DNA from 3 places in the Yersinia canariae genome. Region 3 is predicted to be linked to each of the others. Evidence: predicted binding sites of a transcription regulator. Region 3 holds the regulator's gene; each other region holds the start of a gene.

Region 1 (4,256 bases), 180 kb from region 3:
CCACCGTGTACGCTTAGTCGCTTAACCTCACAACCCGAAGGTGTCTTTACAGACATCGTCGTATTGCGATCATTTGAGAGACTCTAATACAGGTTAATCCTTATCTCAGTACTTCTACGGAGAGATAAGTTTCAGCTGTATTGTTTCAATTTTCAGCTTGTTCCAGATTGTTAAAGAGCAATATCTTAAACACGACTCGTTAAAGTCATCTTTAAGATATTTTCAGTTCATAAAGAACCGGTGATAATGTCTTTCACACATTATCGGAGTGGCGTCCCCAAGGGGATTCGAACCCCTGTTACAGCCGTGAAAGGGCAGTGTCCTAGGCCTCTAGACGATGGGGACACAAAAATCCGATTAAATCATTCAACTTAATCGTTTTTGCATCAGCATGAGTCGAAACTCACAACATCAACAGGTGCTCTTGCTCGTTTACATTCATCAGACAATCTGTGTGGACACTGCGCAATGCGTATCGTTAGGTAAGGAGGTGATCCAACCGCAGGTTCCCCTACGGTTACCTTGTTACGACTTCACCCCAGTCATGAATCACAAAGTGGTAAGCGCCCTCCCGAAGGTTAAGCTACCTACTTCTTTTTGCAACCCACTCCCATGGTGTGACGGGCGGTGTGTACAAGGCCCGGGAACGTATTCACCGTAGCATTCTGATCTACGATTACTAGCGATTCCGACTTCATGGAGTCGAGTTGCAGACTCCAATCCGGACTACGACAGACTTTATGTGGTCCGCTTGCTCTCGCGAGTTCGCTTCACTTTGTATCTGCCATTGTAGCACGTGTGTAGCCCTACTCGTAAGGGCCATGATGACTTGACGTCATCCCCACCTTCCTCCGGTTTATCACCGGCAGTCTCCTTTGAGTTCCCACCATTACGTGCTGGCAACAAAGGATAAGGGTTGCGCTCGTTGCGGGACTTAACCCAACATTTCACAACACGAGCTGACGACAGCCATGCAGCACCTGTCTCACAGTTCCCGAAGGCACCGAAGCATCTCTGCTAAGTTCTGTGGATGTCAAGAGTAGGTAAGGTTCTTCGCGTTGCATCGAATTAAACCACATGCTCCACCGCTTGTGCGGGCCCCCGTCAATTCATTTGAGTTTTAACCTTGCGGCCGTACTCCCCAGGCGGTCGACTTAACGCGTTAGCTCCGGAAGCCACGCCTCAAGGGCACAACCTCCAAGTCGACATCGTTTACAGCGTGGACTACCAGGGTATCTAATCCTGTTTGCTCCCCACGCTTTCGCACCTGAGCGTCAGTCTTTGTCCAGGGGGCCGCCTTCGCCACCGGTATTCCTCCAGATCTCTACGCATTTCACCGCTACACCTGGAATTCTACCCCCCTCTACAAGACTCTAGCTTGCCAGTTTCAAATGCAGTTCCCACGTTAAGCGCGGGGATTTCACATCTGACTTAACAAACCGCCTGCGTGCGCTTTACGCCCAGTAATTCCGATTAACGCTTGCACCCTCCGTATTACCGCGGCTGCTGGCACGGAGTTAGCCGGTGCTTCTTCTGCGAGTAACGTCAATCACTGCGGTTATTAACCACAATGCCTTCCTCCTCGCTGAAAGTGCTTTACAACCCGAAGGCCTTCTTCACACACGCGGCATGGCTGCATCAGGCTTGCGCCCATTGTGCAATATTCCCCACTGCTGCCTCCCGTAGGAGTCTGGACCGTGTCTCAGTTCCAGTGTGGCTGGTCATCCTCTCAGACCAGCTAGGGATCGTCGCCTAGGTGAGCCGTTACCCCACCTACTAGCTAATCCCATCTGGGCACATCCGATGGCGTGAGGCCCTAAGGTCCCCCACTTTGCTCTTGCGAGGTCATGCGGTATTAGCTACCGTTTCCAGTAGTTATCCCCCTCCATCAGGCAGTTTCCCAGACATTACTCACCCGTCCGCCGCTCGCCGGCAAAGTAGTAAACTACTTCCCGCTGCCGCTCGACTTGCATGTGTTAGGCCTGCCGCCAGCGTTCAATCTGAGCCATGATCAAACTCTTCAATTTAAGATTTGTTTGATTTGCTATGAGTTAACATAGCGATGCTCAAAGATTACTTTCTGCAAATATGCATTCGAACCGAAGTTCAAATGTGTACTGCTTTGGTCACTCTTCAAGACTTTGATATTTCTTTGCCTGTCGAAACAGGCTTCGATATCGTCTTGCGAGTGCCCACACAGATTGTCTGATAAATTGTTAAAGAGCGTTCGTTATCAACCGGTGGTTGGTAACGCGAGGTGCGCATATTACGCTTTTCTCATTCAGAGTCAACTACTAATTTCGTTGATTTTCTCTGTTCTCTCTGCCGGTCACTCAACTACTTGGTTCGTTGTGTGCCGTCTCGATGGATGCGCATTATAGGGAGTCGAATTTTTTGCACAACTCTTTTCTCGCCTTTTTCTACTGTTTGAATACTTTTCGCTCCTTACGTGTAGATCTTGGTCGATCCACGGCATTTTCCCTATGATCCCAATGGTCGATTGGTTGTAATTCCATCAGCAAAGGCTAGTATGGCCGGTAAAGAGTGATCTTATTGAGAGGCTATTGCTATGTCCGACCCTATCCGCCCTTATCTTCATTATTCACCGACGCTTGGTAAACGCGTTATGATTGATAGATCGAGTGTGATCATTGGTAATGTCATTTTGGGTGATGATGTCAGTGTCTGGCCGTTAGTTGCCATCCGTGGTGATGTTAATCAGGTTAGTATTGGTGCTCGCTCTAATATCCAAGACGGAAGTGTTTTGCATGTTACCCATCACTCAGAACATAACCCCGAGGGAAATCCACTGATTATTGGTGAAGATGTGACTGTCGGACATAAAGCTATGCTTCACGGCTGCACCATCGGTAATCGGGTATTAGTGGGAATGGGCTCCATCGTGTTAGATGGTGCTGTTATTGAAGATGATGTGATGATTGGAGCGGGTAGCCTAGTTTCCCCTGGAAAACGATTGGCGAGTGGTTACCTCTATATGGGCAGCCCAGCCAGACAAGCCCGCCCTTTAACACCTGCTGAATTAGAAGGCCTGCTTTATTCCGCGAGTAACTATGTGCGCTGGAAAGATGACTCTCTGGCTGAAATGAAATAGCGAGTCATTTCTGATGCAGGGAATAAGCCATACTTTCCCTGCATTATCTATACCTTTCTATTTACCTAACTCATTACGTAACTGATTTAATACAGGAGCTATTGCCGGCATCACACCATGCCATAACTGAAAAGCATGCGCCGCTTGCCCCACCAGCATTCCCAGCCCATCGGCATAATTCGTCACACCCAACTGTGTGCTCCAGGCTAAAAATGGCGTGATATCAGTTTGATAGTACATATCATAACAACGAGTTTGCGGACCAATAATATCCGCAGGTATGTGCGGCACGTCGCCATGAATACCCGAAGCTGTAGCATTTATAACTAAATCAAACTGCTGCCCACTCAGAGCCTGCATCTCGATAGCATCAATATCACCTAAATGATGGAATACTTCAGCGAGTTGTTGCGCCCGAGCATAAGTCCTATTCGTAATAACGACTTTACAACCATATGAAAGTAAAGGGAGGATAACCCCTCGAGCCGCTCCACCAGCCCCCACCAATAAAATACGATCAGTTGTTTGGATCAAATGCTGTCGTTCAAGATCACTGAGTAAACCAATACCATCGGTATTGTCACCCAATAAGCGCCCATCTTCTAATTGCTTAATCGTATTGACAGCGCCTGCCAGTGACGCACGCTCAGTTAGTTCATCACACTTCGCATGAGCTCGTTCTTTAAACGGCGTAGTTATGTTCGCGCCCCGTGCCCCATCAGCAAAAAAAGACGTTAAAGTCTCTTCAAAGGATTCATTAGGTGCCAAAACTTTACCGTAGTGATGTTCAATCCCGGTTTGCTCGGCAAAAAGCGCATGGATCCTCGGAGACTTACTGTGCCCAATAGGGTTACCAAACACTGCAAACTTCTGATCCATGTTATTTCCTATCCTTGACGAAATTGCTTACCGGTTAAGGCATCTCTGATTTCAGATGGATTCAAACGCCCCCCTACCTGGCCAGTAAGTACTGGTAGCGAAGAGCCAAATTGTATTCTGATCTCATCAGTTGTTCGGCAAGGTTCTTGTCCACTTAAGTTGGCGCTGGTTGAAACCACAGGTTTGCCATATTGCGCACAAAGTTGCTGTACAAGTGGGTGGTCACTCACTCTGACCGCCAGTGAATCAAAACTGCCCGTTAACC
Region 2 (4,256 bases), 580 kb from region 3:
GCCATGCAGCGTTATCTGAAATGCGGTGCGGGTCCGAAGTGTAATTGTGCCACCGGCCTTACCTAAAGCTTGCAATGCATTGCGGGTGATATTCAGTAGCACTTGCTCAATTTGGTCGGGGTCATGCGCCAACTCAGGCAAACTTGGGTCATAGTCACGGATTAACGTCACGTTATCCGGTTTCTCTAATGAGACTAGCTGGCAAACTCGTTCAGCAACCTGATGAATACTCTGTGTAACATGTTGACCGGGCCGCTGTGGGCCTAATAAGCGGTCAACCAAGTTACGTAAGCGATCAGCCTGCTCAATAATGACTTTGGTATATTCCAGCAGTGCCGGATCGGGTAAGGCTTTTGACAATAATTGTGCCGCGCCCCGTAAGCCACCTAACGGGTTCTTAATCTCGTGAGCTAACCCGCGCACCAAATCTCGGGCTGCAACTTGTTGTGCATGTTGCAATTGCTCTTGGCTTAATCGACGCTGATTATCCATCGGCGCCATTTCCAGCAATATAAAACCTTCAGGGAGTGACTGCGCGGTCAGCGATAAAATATGTGCACGGCCATCAACCACTAATGTCACTTCATTATCGGTAAAACCTTGCCCATCTTTCAGACTTTCCCGCATCAAATCGATATTGAGAGAAAAATAGCCTAATAAATCTGGCAGAGGTGTACCAAAAAGTTTACGGGAGCTTTGCGCCAGAAGTTGCTGGGCGGCGGGATTGGCATAGTGGATAGCCAAATCATCATCTAATAGCAGAATACTATTAATGAGAGAATTAAGGATCTGCCCAGCATCGGGCAGCGTGCCTGTTGCCATTACGCAGACTCCTGCACACTTTTGGTGCATTAATCCTATCGGTTCAGTCGCAACTGAGCCAGAGGAATTATGACGAAAATGAAAAGTGGAGAAAAAAGCCCATCCGAAGATGGGCTAAAAGTTTCCACGGCAACAAAAAAAACGACTAATTAAAATTAAACGCTGTAGTACAGTTCGAACTCAACTGGGTGCGGAGTCATACGAACGCGGTCCATTTCTTCTTTACGCAATTCGATGTAAGCATCGATAGCGTCGTCAGTGAACACGCCACCACGGGTCAGGAACTCGCGGTCTTCGTTCAATGCAGCCATTGCTTCGTCCAGTGAACCTGCAACTTTTGGAATTTCAGCTTCTTCTTCCGGTGGCAAGTCATACAAGTTTTTGTCCATCGCATCACCAGGGTGAATTTTGTTGATGATGCCATCAAGGCCAGCCATCAGCAGTGCTGCGAAGCACAGGTATGGGTTAGCCGCTGGATCCGGGAAGCGCGCTTCAATACGACGAGCTTTCGGGCTGGCAACCACAGGGATACGGATAGAAGCTGAGCGGTTACGGGCTGAATAAGCCAACATGACCGGTGCTTCATAGCCTGGGACCAAACGCTTGTAGGAGTTAGTCGTTGGGTTAGCCAAGGCGTTGATTGCTTTTGCGTGTTTGATAATACCGCCGATGTAGAACAGCGCCATTTCAGACAGACCAGCATATTTGTCACCCGCGAACAGGTTAGTGCCGTTCTTGGACAAAGACATATGGCAGTGCATGCCTGAACCGTTATCACCAAACATTGGTTTCGGCATAAAGGTCGCAGTTTTACCAAATGCGTGTGCCACGTTGTGCACGACATATTTGTAAATCTGAATTTCGTCAGCTTTCTTGGTCATGGTATTGAAGCGAGTTGCCACTTCATTCTGACCCGCTGTCGCCACTTCGTGGTGATGCGCTTCAACAACCAGACCCATTTCTTCCATGGTCAAACACATGGTAGAGCGCAGATCTTGTGAAGAGTCGACTGGAGGAACTGGGAAGTAACCTCCTTTTACAGCTGGACGGTGACCTTTGTTGCCGCCTTCGTATTTGGTGCTGGAGTTCCATGCGCCTTCGATATCATCGATAGCGACGTGAGAACCACGGATGCTGCTACCAAAACGAACATCGTCGAACAAGAAGAATTCTGGTTCAGGCCCGAACAACACGGTATCTGCGATGCCAGAAGCTTTCAGGAACTCTTCCGCGCGTTTGGAGATAGAACGTGGGTCGCGGTCATAACCTTGCAGAGTACCTGGCTCAAGGATGTCACAACGGATAATCAGTGTGGAATCTTCGAAGAACGGGTCCATAACAGCGGTGCTGGCGTCTGGCATCAGTACCATGTCGGATTCGTTAATGCCTTTCCAGCCACCAATCGAGGAGCCATCAAACATTTTGCCTTCTTCAAAGAAGTCAGCGTTGACCTGATGAGCCGGAATAGTGATGTGCTGTTCTTTCCCTTTAGTATCGGTGAAGCGCAAATCAACGAATTTCACTTCGTGCTCATTCAGCATCGTCAAAACATGTTCAGCGGACATACTTATATCTCCCGGATTTGTCATAGTCGTCGTCGTGGAACGATTACCGTGTATTACTGAGGTTTATGGTGCTCTGGCATTTTTGCCGGTAAAAACTTCTTGTTTCAACAAACAGTTGTTTCTAAAACCTTTTACCTGCAAGTGTGCATCAGTCAAAACAGCAAACTTGTCACTTTTTATTTCGTACTGTTATTCGCGCTGGCTATTCATGCTAAAATACATTGCGAAATCTATGCCAACTTTCCAAATCCCCCATTTATGCCATATCATGGGGGTCTGCTGATATTCAGTATGCACCAGGATAGTTATATTGCACTATTTTGGTGCTTCATTTGCGCCGTTGGGCACTGTATTGGTGCAGAAAGGGGCCGGGAGGCTATTTTTGCACCGTGAAAGGGATCACAAACACACCGCCGTTAGGTTGTTTATAAGAGAAGTTTGTGATCTTGTTTAGTCCCTCGCCTAATACGTGTACAATAGCGCGCTATTTCTAAATGCCTGAGGCAAAAAAGCTGTGATCGAGAATCTGCGTAACATCGCCATTATTGCGCACGTTGACCATGGGAAAACTACCCTGGTTGATAAGTTGCTACAACAATCTGGTACTTTCGGTGAACGTACTGAAGCAACTGAACGTGTAATGGACTCCAACGATTTGGAGAAAGAGCGTGGGATAACTATCCTCGCAAAAAATACTGCCATTAAATGGAAAGACTACCGCATCAACATCGTGGATACTCCAGGACACGCCGATTTCGGTGGTGAAGTTGAGCGTGTAATGTCTATGGTTGACTCTGTGCTGTTGGTCGTCGACGCAATGGATGGCCCGATGCCGCAGACCCGTTTCGTGACCAAAAAAGCTTTTGCTAATGGTCTGAAACCAATCGTGGTAATCAACAAAGTTGACCGTCCGGGCGCACGTCCTGACTGGGTTGTGGATCAGGTGTTTGACCTGTTCGTCAACCTGGATGCAACTGACGAACAACTGGACTTCCCTATCATTTATGCATCTGCATTGATGGGTATCGCGGGTGAAGACCACAATGATATGGCGGCAGACATGACTCCGTTGTATCAAGCTATCGTTGACCATGTATCTGCGCCACAAGTTGAGCTTGAAGCGCCGTTCCAGATGCAGATCTCTCAGCTGGATTACAACAACTATGTTGGTGTTATCGGCATCGGTCGTATCAAACGCGGTAAAGTTAAGCCAAACCAGCAAGTCACTATCATTGATAGCGAAGGCAAGACGCGTAACGGTAAAGTGGGTAAAGTTCTGACTCACATGGGTCTGGAGCGTATCGAAGCTACCGAGGCTGAAGCTGGCGACATCGTGGCTATCACCGGTCTGGGTGAGTTGAACATCTCTGACACTATCTGTGACGTTAATGCTGTTGAAGCATTGCCAGCACTGTCTGTTGATGAACCAACCGTTACTATGTATTTCTGCGTTAACACCTCTCCGTTCTGTGGTAAAGAAGGTAAGTACGTGACTTCACGTCAAATTCTTGACCGCCTGAACAAAGAGCTGATTCATAACGTAGCATTGCGTGTTGAAGAAACTGAAGATTCTGATGCGTTCCGCGTATCTGGCCGTGGTGAACTTCACCTGTCGGTTCTGATCGAAAACATGCGTCGCGAAGGTTTCGAACTGGCTGTATCTCGTCCTAAAGTTATCAACCGTGTTATCGACGGCCGCAATCAAGAACCATTTGAAAGCGTAACTTTGGATATCGAAGAACAGCACCAGGGCGCAGTAATGCAAGCCATGGGTGAGCGTAAAGGTGACGTGAAGGACATGGTTCCGGACGGCAAAGGTCGTATTCGTCTGGATTATATGATCCCAAGCCGTGGCCTGATTGGCTTCCG
Region 3 (4,256 bases):
GCGAGCGCGGAAATAATCGGCCAATTGTTCAGCAACATAGACGGAGCGGTGCTTACCGCCGGTACACCCAATGGCAACCGTCAGATAACTGCGGTTATTGGTTTCCAGCATTGGTAACCACAGTTCCAGATAACTGCGGGTCTGGTAAATGAAGTTATGCACTTCGGTATGGCGATCAAGGAAGGAGATAACGGGCTTATCCAAACCGGTCATTGGGCGTAATTTCGGATCCCAGTGTGGGTTTGGCAGGAAGCGCACGTCGAAGACATAATCTGCATCAATGGGAATACCGTGCTTAAAGCCAAAGGACTCAAACACCATGGTCAGCTCGCGCTCGCGTTTACCCAGCAGGCGGGTACGCAGCATCTCAGCCAATTCATGCACTGACATTTCAGATGTATCAATAATCAAGTCAGCCCGTGAGCGCAAAGGCTCCAGCAGGTCGCTTTCTTCATCGATAGCACTTTCTAATGACAAATTTTTAGTCGACAGCGGATGCAGGCGACGGGTATCACTGTAGCGACGAATCAGGGTATTGCGGTCAGCATCCAAAAACAGCAACTGCGGTGAAAAACTGTCTGGCAGTTGGGTCATGGCATGTTCAAATACCTCCGGAGATTCAGGCATATTGCGCACGTCTATGCTCACTGCAGCGGAGATATTCCTATCGGCAAGTGTACTCGCCAATTGCGGTAACAGAACCACCGGCAAGTTATCGACGCAGTAAAAGCCCATATCTTCCAATGCGCGCAAAGCAACAGACTTCCCTGAACCGGAACGGCCGCTGACAATCATCAGCACCATGTGAGTGACTCCCCTTTATACCCATCATCTTTCAAGTTGCAGGCGTGTTGGCTACTTTTGTTCACCTGAACCTTGAAATCTATTGGGCTATATATTAGAACCCTGTATTCCGGCTAACAAGAGCCGGGTATAACGGATAAAACAGACGTTGCCTTGCATGATTACGCTGTTTCTGGCGGTAATTCAGTAATGATCTGATAAAGCTCGTCATCACTTTGCGCCGCCCGTAAACGACGACACACTGTTTTATCAGCTAATCGCTTGGCTACTAAAGACAAAGTGTGTAAGTGAGTTTTACATTGATCTGCTGGAACCAACAAGGCAAATAATAGATCAACCGGTTGGTTATCAATAGCATCGAAAGCTATAGGTTGTTCCAGACGAATAAATACACCTACAGCGCGCAGTGTATCTTCTTCCAGCTTGCCATGAGGTATCGCGATACCATTACCAATGCCGGTGCTGCCCATACGTTCGCGGGTTAATACAGCATCGAAAACGATCTGTGATGGCAGGTTGAGCTGTTTGGCAGCTAACTCGCTGATAATTTCCAAAGCCCGTTTTTTACTTGAGCAATGTACGGAGCTTTTGGTGCACTCGATATTTAATACCGAGCTTAATTGCAATGCTGGATCGTTGATCATCTCATCTTTCACTTAAGCGCTGTTTTACGCCTGATGCCAGCGGAATATTCTTCTCTGCTGGCATCAGGTTATGTAGCGAGTGTAGAACCTTTGCTGTGTGTACCCGACGACTTCAAGCTGCATGTGGTTGGCGGTCTTCGTTCACCCCAGTGACTTGATTTCGTAAGTTCTTGGGGATTCACTCAGTTGCCGCCTTTTTGCAACTCGAGTTACCTCGGGTAGATAACAGCAACAAGGGCCCCTAATGTTGTTTCAATTTGTCTTTGTGTTTGTTCAACTGGCGAGCCAGTTTATCAACCAAAATATCAATCGCGGCGTACATATCCTCCTGCTCTGAGCTTGCGTGCAACTCCCCTCCATTCACATGTACCGTCGCTTCTGCAATTTGTTTTACTTTCTCGACACTTAAAACCACATACACTTGATTAATTCGATCAAAATATTGCTCAAGTTTGGCAAATTTAGTGGTAACAAACTCGCGTAATGCTTCGGTTATTTCGACATGATGTCCGGTAATATTGAGCTGCATAGTGTCTTCCTTCTCAGTTCAGGTCAAACCAACTGTTTACGCTGGTTTGACGGCGGGATGGATAACGACTCTCGGTACTTCGCGACGGTACGCCGTGCCACCATAATGCCTTGTTCACATAATAGAGTGGTCAGTTTACTGTCGCTCAGTGGTTTGGCAGGGTTTTCTGCCGCAACCAATTTTTTCACCAGCGCACGGATTGCGGTAGAAGAAGCTTCACCCCCGCTCTCTGTATTGACGTGACTGGAGAAGAAATATTTCAGCTCGAAAATGCCCCGAGGACTGTGCAGGAATTTCTGCGTGGTCACACGGGAGATTGTCGACTCATGCATATCCACGGCTTGGGCAATATCTGCCAGCACCATGGGTTTCATAAATTCAGGCCCATTCTCAAAAAAAGCCACTTGCTGTTCTACAATGCAGCGCGCCACTTTCAGCAGCGTTTCATTGCGACTATCAAGGCTTTTTATCAACCATTTTGCTTCTTGCAGATTACTGCGGATAAACTGCCCGTCACTGTCATTACGGGTATTACTGCCCATTGCCGCATACTGCTGGTTGATTTTCAGGCGTGGAATGCTATCGGCATTAAGCTCGACCGTCCAGTGCCCTTTGTCTTTACGTACCAAAACATCAGGAATGACATACTCAGACTCCCCGGTATTAATAGACTGACCAGGGCGCGGGTCCAGTGACTGAATCAGAGCAATGGCTTCTTTAAGTGTATCTTCTTTTAGCCGGCTTAAACGGATCATCGTGCGGAAATCATGGTTGCCTAGCAAATCCAGATAATCGCTAATAACCAAGCGCGCTTCGGCAAGATAGGGGGTGTCTTTGGCATATTGCGATAATTGTACTAACAGGCATTCACGCAAATTACGGGCAGCAACACCAATAGGATCAAAGTGTTGAATTCGTTTGAGCACGGCTTCAACCTCGTCCAATGCGACGTTTTCATCCCCCATGCTTTCCAGAATGTCTTCTAGCGGCACCGTAAGATAGCCAGTTTCATCAACAGCATCGACGATAGAGGTCGCAATCGCAGCATCGGTTTCGGAAAAGGGCGTCAGGTCAACTTGCCACATCAAATAGTCTTGCAGGGTTTGGGTGGTTTCCCCCTGATAGACCGGCAGTTCATCGTCACTGTAATCATTGCCCATACCGGATGGCGTACCGGCGGTGTAAATTTCATCCCAAGTAGCATCCAGTGGCAGTTCTTCCGGCATATCTTTTTGTTCTAGCGCTTCGCGGGTATCAAGCGATTCACTGTCGACTGTTTCTTTCGCATCTATCTCTTCATGAAGATCGGTTTGCTCAAGCAAGGGGTTACTCTCCAGCGCTAACTGAATCTCCTGCTGGAGTTCTAGCGTAGAAAGCTGCAACAGACGAATAGCCTGCTGTAGCTGCGGAGTCATTGCCAATTGTTGGCTGAACTTGAGTTGCAAACCTTGCTTCATAATGCAGTATCAATTTTCCTGGTGGCTAACAAAATCATTAACAGTGTGCCGGTATGGAAGATTAAAGGCGGAACTCCTCACCCAGATAAACACGTTTAACTTGTTCGTCAGCCAAAATTTCCTGTGGTGTGCCGTGAGCGATTAAATGCCCTTGGCTTACAATGTAAGCCCGCTCACAAACGTCTAGCGTCTCACGCACGTTATGGTCGGTAATGAGTACACCGAGGCCACTGTCGCGCAGATGCTCAATAATTTTTTTGATATCAATAACAGAAATCGGGTCAACACCGGCAAAAGGCTCATCCAGCAGAATAAACTTAGGATTCGCGGCCAGCGCTCGGGCGATTTCAACACGACGACGTTCACCGCCAGAAAGTGATTGGCCTAGACTGTCACGTAAATGAGTAATATGGAACTCTTCCATTAACTCATCGGCCCGCTCCTGACGTTGCTCAGACGAGAGGTCTTTACGGATTTCCAGCACCGCCATCAGGTTGTTAAAGACACTCAGGCGGCGGAAGATCGAGGCCTCTTGGGGTAAATAGCCAATCCCGCGCAGCGCGCGCTCATGCAAAGGCAAGAGGCTGATATCTTCATCATCAATCACAATGCGCCCGGCGTCACGTTGGACAATACCGACGACCATATAAAAAGTGGTGGTCTTTCCCGCGCCATTCGGCCCAAGTAAACCGACAATCTCACCGGACTTTACTTTCAGGCTAACGTCTTCGACCACTTTACGGCCTTTGTACGCCTTAGCCAGTTTTTCTGCGATTAATGTTGCCATAAATGATTAGTTACTCTTCTTTTGGCCTGAAGCTG

What was found. Region 3 encodes sigma-54, which starts transcription at its own class of promoters, with help from an activator protein. Its sites were predicted from a motif close to GTTGGCACANNTTTCGCTNT; they were not measured.
Region 1: a site for sigma-54 is predicted at 2,426-2,445, ahead of F0T03_RS19870 (gamma carbonic anhydrase family protein). Genes of this name have one in related genera too.
Region 2: a site for sigma-54 is predicted at 2,608-2,627, ahead of glnA (glutamate--ammonia ligase). Genes of this name have one in related genera too.

Annotation. Positions count from the first base shown of each region.
Region 1 covers NZ_CP043727.1:4,342,620-4,346,875, forward strand. The annotation lists rRNA gene F0T03_RS19850 (23S ribosomal RNA) at 1-27, opposite strand, end outside; tRNA gene F0T03_RS19855 (tRNA-Glu) at 270-345, opposite strand; rRNA gene F0T03_RS19860 (16S ribosomal RNA) at 484-2,027, opposite strand; gene F0T03_RS19870 (gamma carbonic anhydrase family protein) at 2,570-3,112, shown strand; gene aroE (shikimate dehydrogenase) at 3,170-3,991, opposite strand; gene tsaC (L-threonylcarbamoyladenylate synthase type 1 TsaC) at 4,000-4,256, opposite strand, start outside.
Region 2 covers NZ_CP043727.1:34,871-39,126, forward strand. The annotation lists gene glnL (nitrogen regulation protein NR(II)) at 1-822, opposite strand, end outside; gene glnA (glutamate--ammonia ligase) at 978-2,387, opposite strand; gene typA (ribosome-dependent GTPase TypA) at 2,902-4,256, shown strand, end outside.
Region 3 covers NZ_CP043727.1:4,161,508-4,165,763, reverse strand. The annotation lists gene rapZ (RNase adapter RapZ) at 1-804, opposite strand, end outside; gene ptsN (PTS IIA-like nitrogen regulatory protein PtsN) at 966-1,448, opposite strand; gene hpf (ribosome hibernation promoting factor) at 1,690-1,977, opposite strand; gene rpoN (RNA polymerase factor sigma-54) at 2,001-3,434, opposite strand; gene lptB (LPS export ABC transporter ATP-binding protein) at 3,496-4,221, opposite strand; gene lptA (lipopolysaccharide ABC transporter substrate-binding protein LptA) at 4,228-4,256, opposite strand, start outside.